Regions from separate parts of the Marinomonas sp. BSi20584 genome, predicted to be linked through region 1. Evidence: riboswitches for the same ligand, from Rfam matches in the RefSeq annotation. Region 1 holds a riboswitch; the other holds the start of a gene.
What was found. A riboswitch is a leader RNA that binds a small molecule or an ion and turns the genes downstream of it on or off. The one in region 1 is predicted to bind FMN.
Positions count from the first base shown of each region.

Region 1 (7,561 bases):
AAGGCGTTGTTAAAAACCGCTTGGTTGATCAATTAACATAGCGGTTGATAAAAAATGTTGTTCATTTAGATAACTGAGCAGTTCGGTATTCACATCTTGTTGGATAGTTGGCAGTCCTTGGTTGCCAAAAATACGGTTTATCTCAATCACATAGGGCACAGATCCAACCATAGCGATATCGAACCCTGCGTGGTTGATGTCTAGAGATTGAGCCAAATAAGTCACTAGGTCTTGAGCTTCTTTTGGAATCAATGCAACTTCCACCTGTCCGCCTTGGCTAATGTTATTGTGAAAACCATTGTCTGATTGTAGTCGCCAATAACCACTAACGATTTTGTTTCCGACCCAAATAACACGCATGTCTCTGTCTATTGGCAAGTACTCTTGCACATACAAAACATCAGTTTTAGCAACATAATCTCGCCACTGACCAATGGTTTCTATTAAAAATACACCATTGCCCATGCTGCTGCGTGGAATTTTAGCCACAAAAGGTGATGGCATTTCGTCCCAGATTTTCTCCGCTTCATAAGGTGTATTAGCAGAAATAACCGTATAAGGATGTTGTTGTGGTGCAACAGTACGAAATGTTCGTGTCATTTCGACTTTGTCGTGACCAATCATGTATGACGCAAGGCTTGGGAAAATACGTTTTTTCAGTCCGTAAACCAAAGCCGTAAGTTGCCAATATTGTGGAAATAGCAGCCAATCAGCTTCTTTGATTTCCTCCAAATGTTCGTACATCGACTCAGGTTTAATGTATTTAACCTGGGGTAAGTGGAGGGTTCTTAGCGCGTCAAACGAGATGATCTTCATTATGTATAATCAGTAGCCAAACATGCCGCGATTGTGAGGCTTGGAGGCTAAAAAAGAAACAAAAAATGCCATGATTTTAAATAACTTATGGTGCTAGATAATTCATTTTTTTGATCATTTTTGTTCTAAAAAAATTAATGTTCACGAGGCGCGTATTTTAAGAAAACACCAAGGGAAATCAGTAAGAAGCCCGAACTAGCGACAATTGCCACTGGATAATACAAATTACCCGCCATATCGAGTTGGCTGTATTTGATCACCATAATCAGACCTTCTAATGCCATCGCAACACAAACCGTGCCGATAAAACGCGGTAATGTGCGTCTCAGTAACACAATAACGTCATGTTCATTATCACTGCCGTATTCTTTGTTGATGACCATCGCCAGTTCAAATACCGCAATGGCGATGATGTTGGAATTGATAATTTTGATGATGACTTGAGTAAGGCTCTCACCGTGACGATACTCGTTTATAGCGCCGCCAAAGCTGGCAATGACTACAAAACCGGCAAGTGTGAAAAAAATAGCCGCAAAGGTTTTGGCAAAGGTCTTTTGGACATTAACATGCATAGTAAGAACCCAACTTATTTAAAGATGATCTTAACAATAGGGTTTTGTGAGTGAATAAATAGGTCGATCAATGCGTTACCGCGAAGCTTCCTTGTTGATGACGGGGAATCGTCAATCTTTACGGATTGTTCTGACGTATCTGAGTTGGCATGACTCACTATGAGTCATGCCTTGGGAGTAGAGTTATATCTCGCCATTACTATCAATAAGCTTCGCCACTTTGGTTTTACGAAGACGGCGAATTGAGTCCACAATTAGCATGGCAAGAGCAGACCAAATCAGTACAAAAGTGGTGAGTTTTTCTGGGCTGAGCGGCTCGTCGTACAAAAATACCGCTAAGATAAACATTCCCGTGGGACCTATGTATTGGAAGAACCCAAGTGTTACTAGGCTCACTCTGTTAGCTGCTGCCGCGAAGCACATGAGTGGAACCATAGTTATTGGTCCAGAAGCTAATAGTAACCAATTTACAGTGCTGCTGTTGTCAAACATATTGGTGCTTGGTGAGTCGCTGAGTATTAAATAGGCGAGAGCAAAAGGTAATAAAATCGCGGTTTCAATCGCCATACCCGTAAAGCTATCGACGGCGACTTTTTTACGTACCAAACCATAAAAGCCAAAAGTAATGGCCAGAGCCAAAGCGATCCAAGGCAATGAACCAAATTGAATGACCTCAAAAGCAACTGCGCAAAAACATAAAACAACGGCCGCTTTTCGTACCCTATCTAGTTTATCTTTAAAGAAAATCACGCCTAATAAAATACTAATAAGCGGGTTAATGTAATAACCCAAGCTGGCACTTAGTATCTTGTTGTTTTGTATAGCCCAAATAAAGATACCCCAGTTAAAGCCAATAAGTACTGTTGAAATCAGCATGGCTGATAAGGTTTTAGGCGAGCGCAGCACAGTTTTTAGCGCGCTGGTATAACGTAGCAGAATGATTAATACCAAAACGATCAGGCATGACCAAATAATACGGTGAGCGAGGATTTCCTGAGCCGGGATAAATGACATTTCCTTAAAATAGATTGGTGCAATGGCCCATAAGGTAAATGCTGTTAACGCGTATAAAATGCCGCTTTTAGAGGAAGTTTGCATTGAAGTGATCCCGTTCAATGAATTATTTTTGGATAGAGAGTGTATATGAATGCGAGACAAGTGGTCACATTTTTTATTGCATTAGAAATAGATTATTTCATTAGCATACATCTTGAGCTTATTGCCTAAGTAGGGTGATAGGTTTAAAGTTAGACAGTAAATTTTTACATTAATCGAACTTCGGGGCGGGGCGAAATTCCCCACCGGCGGTGATTTGATAAGATTGAAAAGTCTATCAACAGCCCGCGAGCGCCTTGTTTCTTAACTTAAGACATGTCTTTTAAGTAGCAAGGGTCAGCAGATCTGGTGAGACTCCAGAGCCGACGGTCATAGTCCGGATGATAGAAGATCGACCAAGTCTTAGTTACGCCTAATTTCTTTAGGCGTTTCTGTGCTGTGCTTTTTTATGTGCAGCGCTTGGTACTATTCGTTCTCATCACCCCTGTACATCTTATTATTTGGAGAAACCAAAAGATGGCAGGAACATTCTTTATCATGATCGCGTGCTTCACGTGGGCGCTTGATACCTTAATTCGTTACCCCTTGCTGGGTGCGGGTTATTCCACTCTGCAAATTGTCCTAATCGAACACCTTACCTTAGTGCTGTTTGTCGCACCTATGTTGTGGCGCTATCGCCATGTTTATCGTCATATGTCGATAGGCGGCTTTTCGTGCTTGTTTTTTATTGGCGGCATTGGTTCAGCAATGGGCACCTTGGCGTTTACCGAAGCTTTCCATTACCTGAATCCAACTGTCGTTATCTTGCTGCAAAAATTGCAGCCAATCGTAGCGATTCTGCTGGCGTATTGGTTACTAAAAGAACGCATTGAAGGGCACTTTGTTCAGTGGGCGGCGGTTATATTATTGGGCAGTTTTGTGATGATGTGGCCGGATTTACGTCAACTGGGTGACGCGCAATGGCATTATTCAAGCGACACCACGAGTATCCTAAAAGGTTATGGTTATACCTTAATTGCGGTCATCGCATGGGGCGCCGCGACGGTTTGTGGCAAGTACTTGTCTTATCAACACATGCCAGCGAACGCGATTATGTCGGGGCGTTTTGTGGCGGGTTTATTGGTGTTATTGCCGATGGCGCTAGCGCAGTCTGATACTCTAGTCGCAATGAAGTCGATTGACCTTGGCCTAGCTATTGCGATGGCCCTGCTGAGCGGTTTTATCGGCATGTGGTTCTATTACCAAGGACTTAAAACCGTGCCGGCGCAACTCGCTACCTTGGCTGAGTTGTCTTTCCCTGTCTTCGCCGCCGCCATCAACTGGCTATTCCTTGATATGGGCCTAACGGCTTATCAAATCATCGGCGGTATGATGTTAATTTTAGGTAATATTGGCTTGCGGATGAAAGAGTTAAGAAAGGCGGAATTAACGCCAGTGGCTCAGTAAGAGGTGTTTTGACTCTCTTACTGACGTGACATGCTCGTATCTATTCGTATAAATAACGCTGAAAACCAATAAAGGTGTCACGTATCGCCGCTGGGGAGCCAAACTCTGCGGCGGCGTCACTGATGGTGTTGTATTTTAGCTCGACCAAGCTGCGCATTTTCTTAGCGGCTAATTCTTGTACGCCATCTTCTATGTATTTATCTAAAATGAACTCGATAAACTCGACTTGTTTGTAGGTGAATGCCTTGGAAATACTGGGTTTCGCATTGAATACACGCTCTTTGCGAGTGTGAGTGTCTCTGGCATAAGCCACATAAGCTAATAGGTCATACACGTCACTGTCTTTGGCATCGATAATATCTTTCATGCTATCGAGTTTTTCATCGTCGTAACCTGCTTCATGCAAATCCGTTAAAAGCTTTTCACGCGTTGTCGGGTCACTCCAAATGTTACGCAATTCATCTTCATTACGGAAAAAGCGCGGTAGATCACCAAACATTTCACCGATAAATTGATAAGCCGTCAGCATATCGCCATTCGCGCCCATAAACAAAACACTTTTCATGTGCTGTATTTGACGTGTTTTACCATCTGTTAGCGTGATGACTATTTTTTCTGGTTTGCTGGGCTCATCGTCATCATCCGTCGCACAGCTGCAAGGCGTATTTCCACAGTTTTGACAAGGCCCATCTGATCCTTCGGAGCATTGGCAAGGAGATTGTTGGCACATATCACACGGCTCGTCTAGCGTATCAATTTGGCAATTACATGGGTTAAAGCCACAATCCAAACACAGACAAGTACAAGGATTAGTATGGCAAATATCGCAAGGTTCTGCGTCTATTTTGCCTTCAGGAGGCAGCGGTTCACCATCCCATTCAGGATCGGAAAAGTTATGATGCGCTTTGACAAAGTCGTAGATGGTGAAAAAGGATTTGCCATCGTACATTCGCGTACCACGACCAATAATCTGCTTAAACTCAATCATGTTTTTGCATTCACGCATCAGCACAATATTGCGCACGTTACGTGCGTCTACGCCGGTCGATAACTTGCGTGACGTCGTTAATATGGTCGGTATGGTTTTTTCGTTATCGCAGAAGGTACGCAAGTCGTTATCACCCGCTGCACCATCGTTGGCCGTAATACGCACGCAATAATTAGGGTTTGTTGTCCACTTTTTTGCACGAGCGTATTGGTTAATATAATCGCGCACTGTGCCAGCGTGTTCTTGGGTGGCACAAAATACGATGGTTTTTTCCTTCGGATTAATATGATCCATCCAATACTGCACACGCTTTTCTTCCCGTTTGGGGATGGTGATAATGCGGTTAAAATCGCTTTCTTTATAGACTCTGCCAGGTTCTGGTTCGCCTTTAAAACTGACTGCATCGCCCGGCGTGTAAACATATTCATCCATGGTGCCGACAATGGGATACACCTTAAACGGTGTTAAAAAGCCGTCATTAATGCCTTCTTTTAAGGTGTAGCTGTAAACAGGCTCGCCAAAGTATTTATAACTGTCGGCATTGTCGGTGCGCTTTGGTGTCGCGGTTAAACCCAATTGCACGGCGGGAGAAAAATAGTTAAGAATATCACGCCATGAGCTTTCATCATTGGCACCGCCGCGGTGACATTCGTCGATGATAATGAAATCAAAAAAGTCTTCTGGGTAGTGTCGGAAATTACAATCACTGGTATCGGTGAATAATGGTTGCTCGAAGTCTTCGCTTTCCAGTTCTTCTTCTGAGTCTACATTCCCGTTACTGGCTGCATTCGTTGCTGAATCAGTCATCAGGGTTTGGAAAATCGCCATAAAGATACTGGCATTTTTAGGGACGCCTTTGGCTTTTTTTATTTCACTCGGCGTAATCCTTACCACCGCGTCTTCACCAAAAGCACCAAAGTCATTGAAGGCTTGTTTGGTTAAGACATTTCGATCGGCAAGAAATAAAATACGTGGACGCTTTTTAGCCTTACTTGGATTCTTTGCTGCCTGCAAACTCCAGCGGCTATGAAATAGCTTCCAGGTGATTTGAAACGCAATACAGGTTTTCCCTGTGCCTGTGGCGAGAGTCAGTAAAATACGATCTTTGCCTTGGGCAATGGCCTCTAAAGCTTGGTTGATGGCATTTTCTTGATAATAGCGCGGTTGCCAATCGCCTTTCTTTTCAAAAGGGATTTGGGAGAAACGCTCGCGCCATGTGCTGGTAAACTTAGGTTCTGCTACGCCGTTATTATTGCCACCACTGAAGGCCGCCGCCCACATTTCCTCAGGGCTTAAATAACGGTCTACTTGCTTCTCTTCGCCCGTTACCATGTCTATTTGGTAAATTTCATGGCCGTTGGTGGCATAAGCAAAACGACACTGTAAACGCTGAGCGTAGTCTTTTGCTTGGCGAACGCCTTCGGTGTAACTTAGGTTTTCTCGTTTCGCCTCAACCGCGGCTAATTTACGACCTTTAAACTCTAATACATAGTCGCACTTTAGGTTTGCAGCACGTTTACCGCCCCCTAAAATACGGCCAGCGGTGATCTCTACTTCACGACGAATGACACTCAGGTCACTAGCTGTCGGATCAATAACATTAGGATCACTAGCATTAGGGTTAATAACGCCCCAGCCGTCTAAGGCCAATTTAGGCGAGATTAACTCAGCACGGGTTTCAGATTCGTTTCTAGTCATGATTATCGTCCGTTGGTTTGACCGTGACATAACGCTGTTTAGGGCTTCTGGGTTTGTCTGGAAGGGTCATTTCTAGTTGCCCCGAATCGAGCAATGGTATTAACAGACTATCCCTAAAATGCTCTCGGTGGCTGACCTCTAAATGCGCCATCATTTCTTTTGTCGTTCTTGGTTCTACGCAATAGAGTAATAGTGTTTCAGCTTGTCCGGTAGCTTGTCCGGTAGCTTGTCCATTCATCGCTAGCGTTTGGCTAAAGGGCAAAACTAAACGAGTAAAGTTGTCGGTGAAGTAAAAGGCGTCTTTGCTGTAGCTTTGTAATATACGCGGTATGCCAGAGCCTAATTGCTCTACTAAATCCACGTCTCTGAACACCCGCATGAGTTCTTTGTTTTGCGGTACCGAATAGCCCATAAAGAATTCATCTTGGCTAAAGCCTTGTGGCAAACTGCCTGCGGAGGTGATTTCTAAACGATCCGCAAACAGCTCAAATTTAGGCGGTACATCGCGGCTGTAGGCATTATGGATAATCGCATTAATCACAGCTTCACGAAGCGCAATTGGGTTTAACAGCTTGGTTTCGTTACGGGTGCTATCGGTAATGGTGGCGAGGGTTTTGTTTTCTACCTTGAGTTTTTCTAGCACGGCTTTGGTCGCTTTGATCAAACAGCAATAACCGTATTCTTCGTTTTCGATTAGATTAATCCGATCCAGCCCTGAGTATTTCGCCACCTTGATCGACATGCCATTGTCGTCGGCCAATAAATAAGCCGCGTAGTTAAAATCGCCTTCCGTGGTTAATAGCTCTAAGTTGCGGGCAAATTGCTCGTTAAGAGGCAAATCGCGCTCTTGGTAATAGATTTTAAGCTGTTCAAAGTGTAGGTCTTGATTGCGTGAACGCATATTGCCAATCGAATTACGTGTGCGGGTGGCAAATAAGGTTTCGATCATGCGTTGCGGCATCGGCTCCGCTGCCGAGCCAATACG
Region 1 is NZ_KZ454872.1:118,823-126,383, forward strand. It holds gene TY87_RS05555 (ATP-grasp domain-containing protein) at 10-816, opposite strand; gene TY87_RS05560 (hypothetical protein) at 951-1,388, opposite strand; gene rarD (EamA family transporter RarD) at 1,572-2,486, opposite strand; FMN riboswitch at 2,659-2,840, shown strand; gene TY87_RS05570 (DMT family transporter) at 2,961-3,890, shown strand; gene hsdR (EcoAI/FtnUII family type I restriction enzme subunit R) at 3,931-6,576, opposite strand; gene TY87_RS05580 (RNA-binding domain-containing protein) at 6,569-7,561, opposite strand, start outside.

Region 2 (7,561 bases), on a different contig from region 1:
CATAGGCGATCAAAGTAGCGATCTAGACGAGTTCCTACCACTTGAAACACTTGGCGCATTGGTTTGCCATGTACTGCCGCAAAGCCTTTGACACGGAAGATGTTGTGTTCTTCCACAAGTTGAGTCAGGGTTTCTTGCAAAAGATCAGACTGAACCTCACCCAATGTCACGACAAAAGAATCAAAATGATCATGAGCATGATCGTGATGCGCGCCATGGGCATGATGATGATCGTGGTGGTTATGTACTTCGTCAATTCGGCTTTCTGTTGCAGCGTCAATACCTAGCAAGACATCCAACGCGGCTTCGCCGTTTTCGATATAAACAGTTTTGACTGTACTTGGCACTTCATGAGCAATAATCGCTTGCACACGAGCACGCTCTTCATCGTTCAACAAGTCATTTTTACTGACCACAACTAAGTCAGCCGCGCTTAACTGATCATCCAGCAATTCTTGCAAGCTAGGATCATGATCCAGACTTTCGTCAGCTTGACGTTGTGCTTGTACTTTGTCTTCGTCATGAGCAAAGCGGCCTGCCGCTACTGCTGCACCATCCACCACGGTAATCACTGCATCGACTGTGCAATGCTCTTTAATTCCCGGCCAGTTGAAGGCTTGCACCAAAGGCTTTGGTAACGCCAAGCCACTGGTTTCAATCAAGATATGATCAATATCACCACGACGAGCAACCAGCTGCTGCATCACTGGCAAAAACTCTTCTTCTACGGTGCAGCAAATACAACCATTCGCCAGTTCGTAAAAACCGTCGTCACTACGCTGGCTTCCCTCTTCTACACCTTCTGGGCAATCAAGAGGACAAGAGCGCAATAGATCAGAATCGATATCTAGTTCGCCAAACTCATTGACGATCACGGCAATACGCTTTCCAGCCGCTTGCTTTAGCACATTAGATAATAACGTTGTTTTACCACTGCCCAAAAAGCCAGTCACAATTGTTGTTGGAATTTTATTCAACTGCATGATTCATCCTTCTTACTTTCAGGGATAGTATTTTAAAATTATGTTTTCTTAGACTTGTGTATCTTACGAAAGATATGCGCTTGTCCTTTATCATATAAATAGGAATCCGCGAAATCTTCCGTGTCTAATACCTTTCCGACCAATATCAAACTGGTACGAGTGAATTTTTTCTCTCTTACTTTGGCAACAATATCCGCTAAAGTTCCCACAACATAATCTTGATCTGGCCAACTAGTGCGATAACACACAGCAACAGGGCAATCTTCGCCATAATGAGGAATGAGTTCTTCGACGATTTTATGGATACGAGTGATACCAAGATGAATCGCTAACGTCGCGCCACTTTGCGCCAAAGCTGGCAAACGCTCTCGTTCTGGGAAGGGAGTTTTACCTTCATAACGAGTCATAATTACGGTTTGTGAAACACCAGATAACGTCAGTTCTTTACGCAATAACGCAGCCGATGCCGCAACCGCACTGACACCCGGAATCACTTCGTAATCAATATCTAAGGCTTCCAAACGACGAATTTGCTCGCCAATCGCGCCATAAAGAGCCGGATCACCAGACTGCAAACGGGCAACGTCTTTGCCTTCTTGCGCGGCTTTTTCGATGACTGCTGTTGTTTCATCCAAATTCATTTCCGCTGTATCGTAAATTGCCTCTGCTGAACCACGAACACTATCAATCACCTGCGGTGGAATCAAAGAACCCGCATAAAGAACAATCGGACAACGTTCCATGGTTTTGACGGCTTTTACCGTCATCAAGTCTGGATCGCCTGGGCCTGCGCCAATAAAGTAAACCTTCATTTATTTCCCTTATATTTTATAAAGAGCTAAAACGTTTATAAGAGCTCTTAAAGCTTCTTAGAATAGCCGCGCGGCGTGTAAATCCAATTCTTCTCACCATTGACTATGTGTTTGGTGTCGGAGTTCCCGACACTAACCATGGTAAACATATCCACGTCTTTGGCATCTAATTCGCCAAGCGTCGTAAAGGTAATATCTTCTTCAGGACGAGTTAATTGACGGCCAATCATGACTGGTGTGGTAGCAGGACGATATTGCAACAAAACATCACGAGCGTGGTTCAATTGCCAATCGCGTTTTTTCGAAACGGGGTTGTAAAAAGACACAACAAAATCGCCAGCGCCACAAGCATGCAAGCGCTTATCGATGGTTTCCCAAGGAGTTAATAAATCAGACAATGAAATAGTGCAGAAGTCGTGGCCAAGCATGGCGCCAACTCGGCTAGCGCCCGCTTGCATAGCAGAAATACCTGGGATAACTTCAATATCCACATCCAGCCATTCAGGATGATTTTCTTTGCCTTGTAACTGCATATCCAGCAATTCAAATACCAAAGTCGCCATTGCATAAATGCCAATGTCACCGCTGGAAATCAAAGCAGTATTTTTTCCTTGCGCAGCCAAGTCAAGAGCCAAGCGTGCGCGGCCTATTTCTTCACCTAATGGCAGATTATGAAAGGTTTTTCCTTCGCTTAGCTCACCCAGTAAATCTAAATAGTAGCCGTAAGCAACCCAATCACTGCAAACTGCCAATGCTTTGGTGGCATTCGGTGCCACCAAGCCTAAATCACCGGGCCCCATACCCATTACAAATAACTTGCTCATGCATTCTCTACAATATAATCAAGCGCCACAGGACGCGAATGAGGCCATTGTACACGGATTGCAAATTTGACGGGATGAAAACACCACTATTTAGAATGAGTGATGTTCAGGTTTAGGATTCAACACGAACAAGGCGGCAATGATTTCTTTCTACGCCATTAAACTCTAATTCAGCTTCATCACCATGAATCCAAAAAGATAGGCCTTCACCCAAATAAAATGCACCAGAGGCGCTTATTGCATGAGTAAGTACATAGGTTTTTTCTTTCCAAGATAACTGGGCTTGTTCGGCATGAAAAAATATATTTAAAGGCATGTTATTGCAGAGATAATCAGCCTCATTGGTTTGAGCAACGTCTTCTATCTCATATGTATCTTCATCTGGAGCAACGTTTTTATTAACTGAGCTGCAAGCAGCTAGTCCAAATAAAGAAGAACCAAGCAGGACGCTTTGTAGAAGCAACTTTTTAATGTGCACTATATGAGACTCCATTCTAGAACCACTTTTCCGATACACCATTCTTGACTAAAAGGTCATTATAGTGAGCAATCTGAATTTTAACAGCTCATATTATATAGCGCTAGATAATAAGCTCTACCAAGCACTATCAGTTATTAGTTACTTTTTGTTATTTAAACCATTAATTAACGGCAAAATTGTCACAAAATCGCCACAATTGACAAGAGCAGACTCTTTGACAGTCAAGGATGAAAACGAGTATATTTCACCAGTCGGATTTATCCGACTTCGTTCTCGGGGCGGGGTGAAATTCCCCACCGGCGGTAAAGACTTTGTTTAAACTAAAATCTAAGCCCGCGAGCGCCTTTAAGAAGCCTTTCTTTTAGGGTCAGCAGATCTGGTGTGATTCCAGAGCCGACGGTTATAGTCCGGATGATAGAGAGCGCGTCAGACAAGACCTATATTGGCTTAGCAACTTTTGCTACGCCCGATTTAAGGTATGCCATTTAAAAGTGGTGTATTTGCCTGCCCGTTCGCCCTGATTCACCTTAGATATTTAGGATTAAAAAATGAATCAGAGCTCAACGAATAACATTGATTTCACTCCTGCTACAAAACGCATCGCTATTCTTCATGCTACTTGGCACGAAGATATTGTATTAAATTGCGTTGAAGGCTTTAAAAACGAACTAGTCTCTCGCGGTTACGATGCTTCTTTAATTGAGGTTATCTCCGTACCTGGTGGCTACGAAATTCCATTACAAGCAAAACTGCTAGCAAAAAGTGGGCAATATTCCGCTATTGCAGGTACGGCATTGGTTGTAGATGGTGGTATTTACCGTCACGATTTTGTTGCTCAGGCAATTTGTAACGCCTTAATGCAAGTTCAATTGGAAACGGAAGTACCTGTTCTAACGGCGGTACTAACACCTCATAACTTCCATGAGCACGACGAGCATAAAGAATACTTCAGCCGTCATTTTGTTAAGAAAGGTATTGAGCTGGCAAATGCTTGCGATCAAACCATTCGCTTAACAGAAAAAGCCAAACAAATGCTCTAAGCATTTGGCTTAGAAAACACTAAGTTTGGTTAAGAGAGTACTAAGTTCGTAAAAGTGCCCCGCATTTCATGAGCATGAGATGCGGGGCACTTTTTACCTAACAAATAAGGTTTAAAACAACTTTATAATCTAGGAAAATGCGTGAGAGCGTAGCAATTTATAAAGGTCGCTATTTCGATCTTCTTCAACACACAAGCTCAACATATCATCGATAAAGAAGCCTAAAGCTCGTCGCTCTATTCGCTCAATCCCTTTCTGCTGCTGAGGCGATAAATTAGCATATTTTGATGCCGCACCAAAATCACCAAACAATACATGACCTTCTTCATTGATTAAGATGTTATGGGCATAAAGATCGCCATGGCTGACTTCTTTCTCACAAAAATGCGCGACTAACTGATCTACTTGCTCAACAATTCGAATTATTTTATCTATCGAGAATTGCTGATCCACCGCAAAAGTATCGCGTGTGCAAGACACAAGACTTGGTGGTTGACCTAGATTCGTATAATGTGCAGGAATCAGCTCCATCACCAGTGCAGAACAATCAGCCTCCGTCACTTTTGCCAAAGGTTGAACCAAATTACTGTGGTTACCGACAGCAAGACATGCATCAAGTTCGTCCTCAGGATAACCATCACTGGTTACCTCACCTTTGAATACCTTGATGGCTACAGATTCTGAAAAATCAAAGGTATTTTCACGCCAAGTCGCTAAGGAAATAACACCTGATGCTCCCTGTCCCAATACTTGATGCAATTCCAAATCACGAAATTGCACCGTTTTAAATTCATTATGCGGATCACGCTCGGCACAAAATGGATTGCCAGAGAATGCCAACCAAGCCAAACGAGGCAACTCCAATAAGGCATCAGGGAAAGCCACCAGCTGATTAGCCGAAAGGCGAACCAATTCTAGGTTGCGACAATTAACGATAGAATCAGGCAGTGATGTTAAACGATTTCCCGCCAAAGCCAGCTTCTGTAGACGTATTAGCTTTCCAAAATCCTCTGGAAGAGAGTCAATTTTGTTATCGGTAAGAATTAACCAACGGGTCAATGTCGGCAACGAATCAGAAGACACGCTAGTAATTTGATTGCTTTTAAAACCAATCATCTCCAAGTTCTCGCATTGCCCTAGAACCTCTGGCAATTGCGTGAAGCGATTATTCGAGCAAAAAAGTATACGAAGTTTTTTAAAACGTGATAAATCTGCTGGTAGCTCACTTAAACTGTTATTCGATAAATCTAAAATTTCTAGGCTTTCAGCTAGATCAAAGATAGCCTCAGGAAAAACTGTTAAATTCTCAGATAGCTGCAGGCGAACAATGCCTTTCAACTCTCCACGGTTAAGTTGGTCAAGTGTGTGCACAATAGAACTCTTTTTAAATAAGATTTATGCGCATTATAACAATTACATGCGTGGAATGGTGATTATCAAGTCAGTAATACCAACGTCAATTCCCATTTGTGAAAGCAAGGTAGTTATCTGCCCTCTATGATGGGTCTGATGGTTAAAAAAATGCTGCAGCGTAAAACCAAACCGTTGAGAATGATCAATCCCCTTCATATTTTTATATACCAATGCCGATGCTAGCATCTCGTCGGTTACTTCATCCATCATGGTAATAATCTGCTTATCTAGCTCGAAACGTTTACGTTGCAATAAGAGTAAATCATCAAACAACTGAGTATTAAGCTCAGCCGGACGCTCTAACGCACGAACAAGATCTAGACTAGAAAGCTCAATGAAATGGTCTGCAAAGCGTTTCAGCCAAATAATATCAGCCGCTAAATTGTGATTAAGCGTGCCTAGCACAGAGCCAAAGAATGCACCTTTATCTTCAACTAGATCGGCATAACTTAACTCACCAACGGCTTTATAAACAGCCTGATTCATCCATTGATTATAAGACGCCATCAGCTGCATATTTTCTTTTACCGACATAACCCTCCCCCTCTTAATGTATTCGCTAAGCTGCTGATAAAACCGCAATTAAAGCAATCACCCCAGGCAATCCCTGTACAAACAATATTTTCTTGCTTGAGGTAATCGCACCGTAAACACCAGCAACAACCACACAAAGCAAAAAAAAAACTGTCACCTGTGAGCCTGCCACACCAAGCCACAACCCCCACAATAACCCCGCAGCAAGAAAACCGTTATAAAGCCCTTGGTTCGCAGCCATTACCTTGCTCGCTTTGGCAAATTCCGGTTTCAAGCCAAATATTTTCATGCCTTTAGGTTTATCCCAAAGAAACATCTCGATGTACATAATGTATAGATGTAAAAGAGCGACAAGTGCTGTGGCAACAAGTGCAATTAATTGCATAGATAGAACCTCTTATTTTTTTATTCTATTGGTAAAACAATTTTAATTTAACTCGTCGAGTTCGAATGAAGCCTCTGAGAAACTATTTTGTTTCTTCTTGGTCTATTCACTCAAGCTCCACTTACTTTTTTATCTGTATTTTCGAGCTTCGCTTGCTCTTTATCTATTCTTTCAAGCTTCGCTTGCTCTTTATCTATTCTTTCAAGCTTCGCTTGAAAGTCTCTCAAAGCAATGGTCAAAGCACCAACAGCGACACTTGGATCAATATCGTGACTTTCAAGCAACTCAATAAGATCAACAGCCAGCTTGATATGATCTGGCGCGTGGTCTAAAGACATAAAAACTCCATATGGAAGACTGCAACAATCTATGTGTAAAATGCGAAAAATAGGCAGCTAAAAAACTTTTTTGCCGTCTATAATGGATTTTTTGCATTACGAATTGTTCGACGTAAAATAAGACAAATACAATACACATAGAACATAAACAAGCCTAATTTAACGAGGTTATCGTGATTACAAATGAATTTTGGTTGGATCGATGGAAAACAGGGCGTATTGGCTTTCATCAAGAAGGCGTCAACCCAAAGCTAATAGAGTTCTGGCCTGTCTTGCCAAAAGGAAGTCGAATTCTTGTGCCTTTATGTGGAAAGTCCAATGACATGATCTGGTTAGCTGAGCAAGGTTATCAGGTTACAGGCGTTGAGCTATCTTCTCTAGCGGTGATTCAGTTTTTAGGTGATAACGATTTGGCCTTTGAAACACATCAAGAAGGCGATTTAAAAGTTCATAGTGTTGACGGATTGCCTCTACGCATTGTCGAGGGTGACTATTTTCAATTCAACGAAACCGATTTTGATGCCTGTTATGATCGCGCAGCAATGATAGCCATGCCAGATTCAAAACGTAAAGAGTATGTTACCCATACACTTGATCGTTTGTCTTCATCTGCTTGTGTGCTATTGGTTTCATTACAGTATGATGGCGACAAACAAGGTCCGCCGTTTTCTGTCAATGAAGATAGTGTTGTATCACTGTGGGGGAGTCAAATTCAGAAAATCGCCTCGGAAAACCTAGCACTGACCAATCC
Region 2 is NZ_KZ454895.1:24,776-32,336, forward strand. It holds gene cobW (cobalamin biosynthesis protein CobW) at 1-983, opposite strand, end outside; gene cobM (precorrin-4 C(11)-methyltransferase) at 1,022-1,795, opposite strand; gene cobJ (precorrin-3B C(17)-methyltransferase) at 1,843-2,619, opposite strand; gene TY87_RS19730 (MliC family protein) at 2,732-3,097, opposite strand; FMN riboswitch at 3,366-3,527, shown strand; gene TY87_RS19735 (6,7-dimethyl-8-ribityllumazine synthase) at 3,649-4,140, shown strand; gene TY87_RS19740 (leucine-rich repeat-containing protein kinase family protein) at 4,270-5,511, opposite strand; gene TY87_RS19745 (DinB family protein) at 5,554-6,087, opposite strand; gene TY87_RS19750 (DUF1304 domain-containing protein) at 6,113-6,472, opposite strand; gene TY87_RS19755 (DUF2496 domain-containing protein) at 6,583-6,810, opposite strand; gene tmpT (thiopurine S-methyltransferase) at 6,984-7,561, shown strand, end outside.
Region 2: linked by a shared signal. The riboswitch ahead of TY87_RS19735 (6,7-dimethyl-8-ribityllumazine synthase) and the one ahead of TY87_RS05570 (DMT family transporter) in region 1 are both predicted to bind FMN.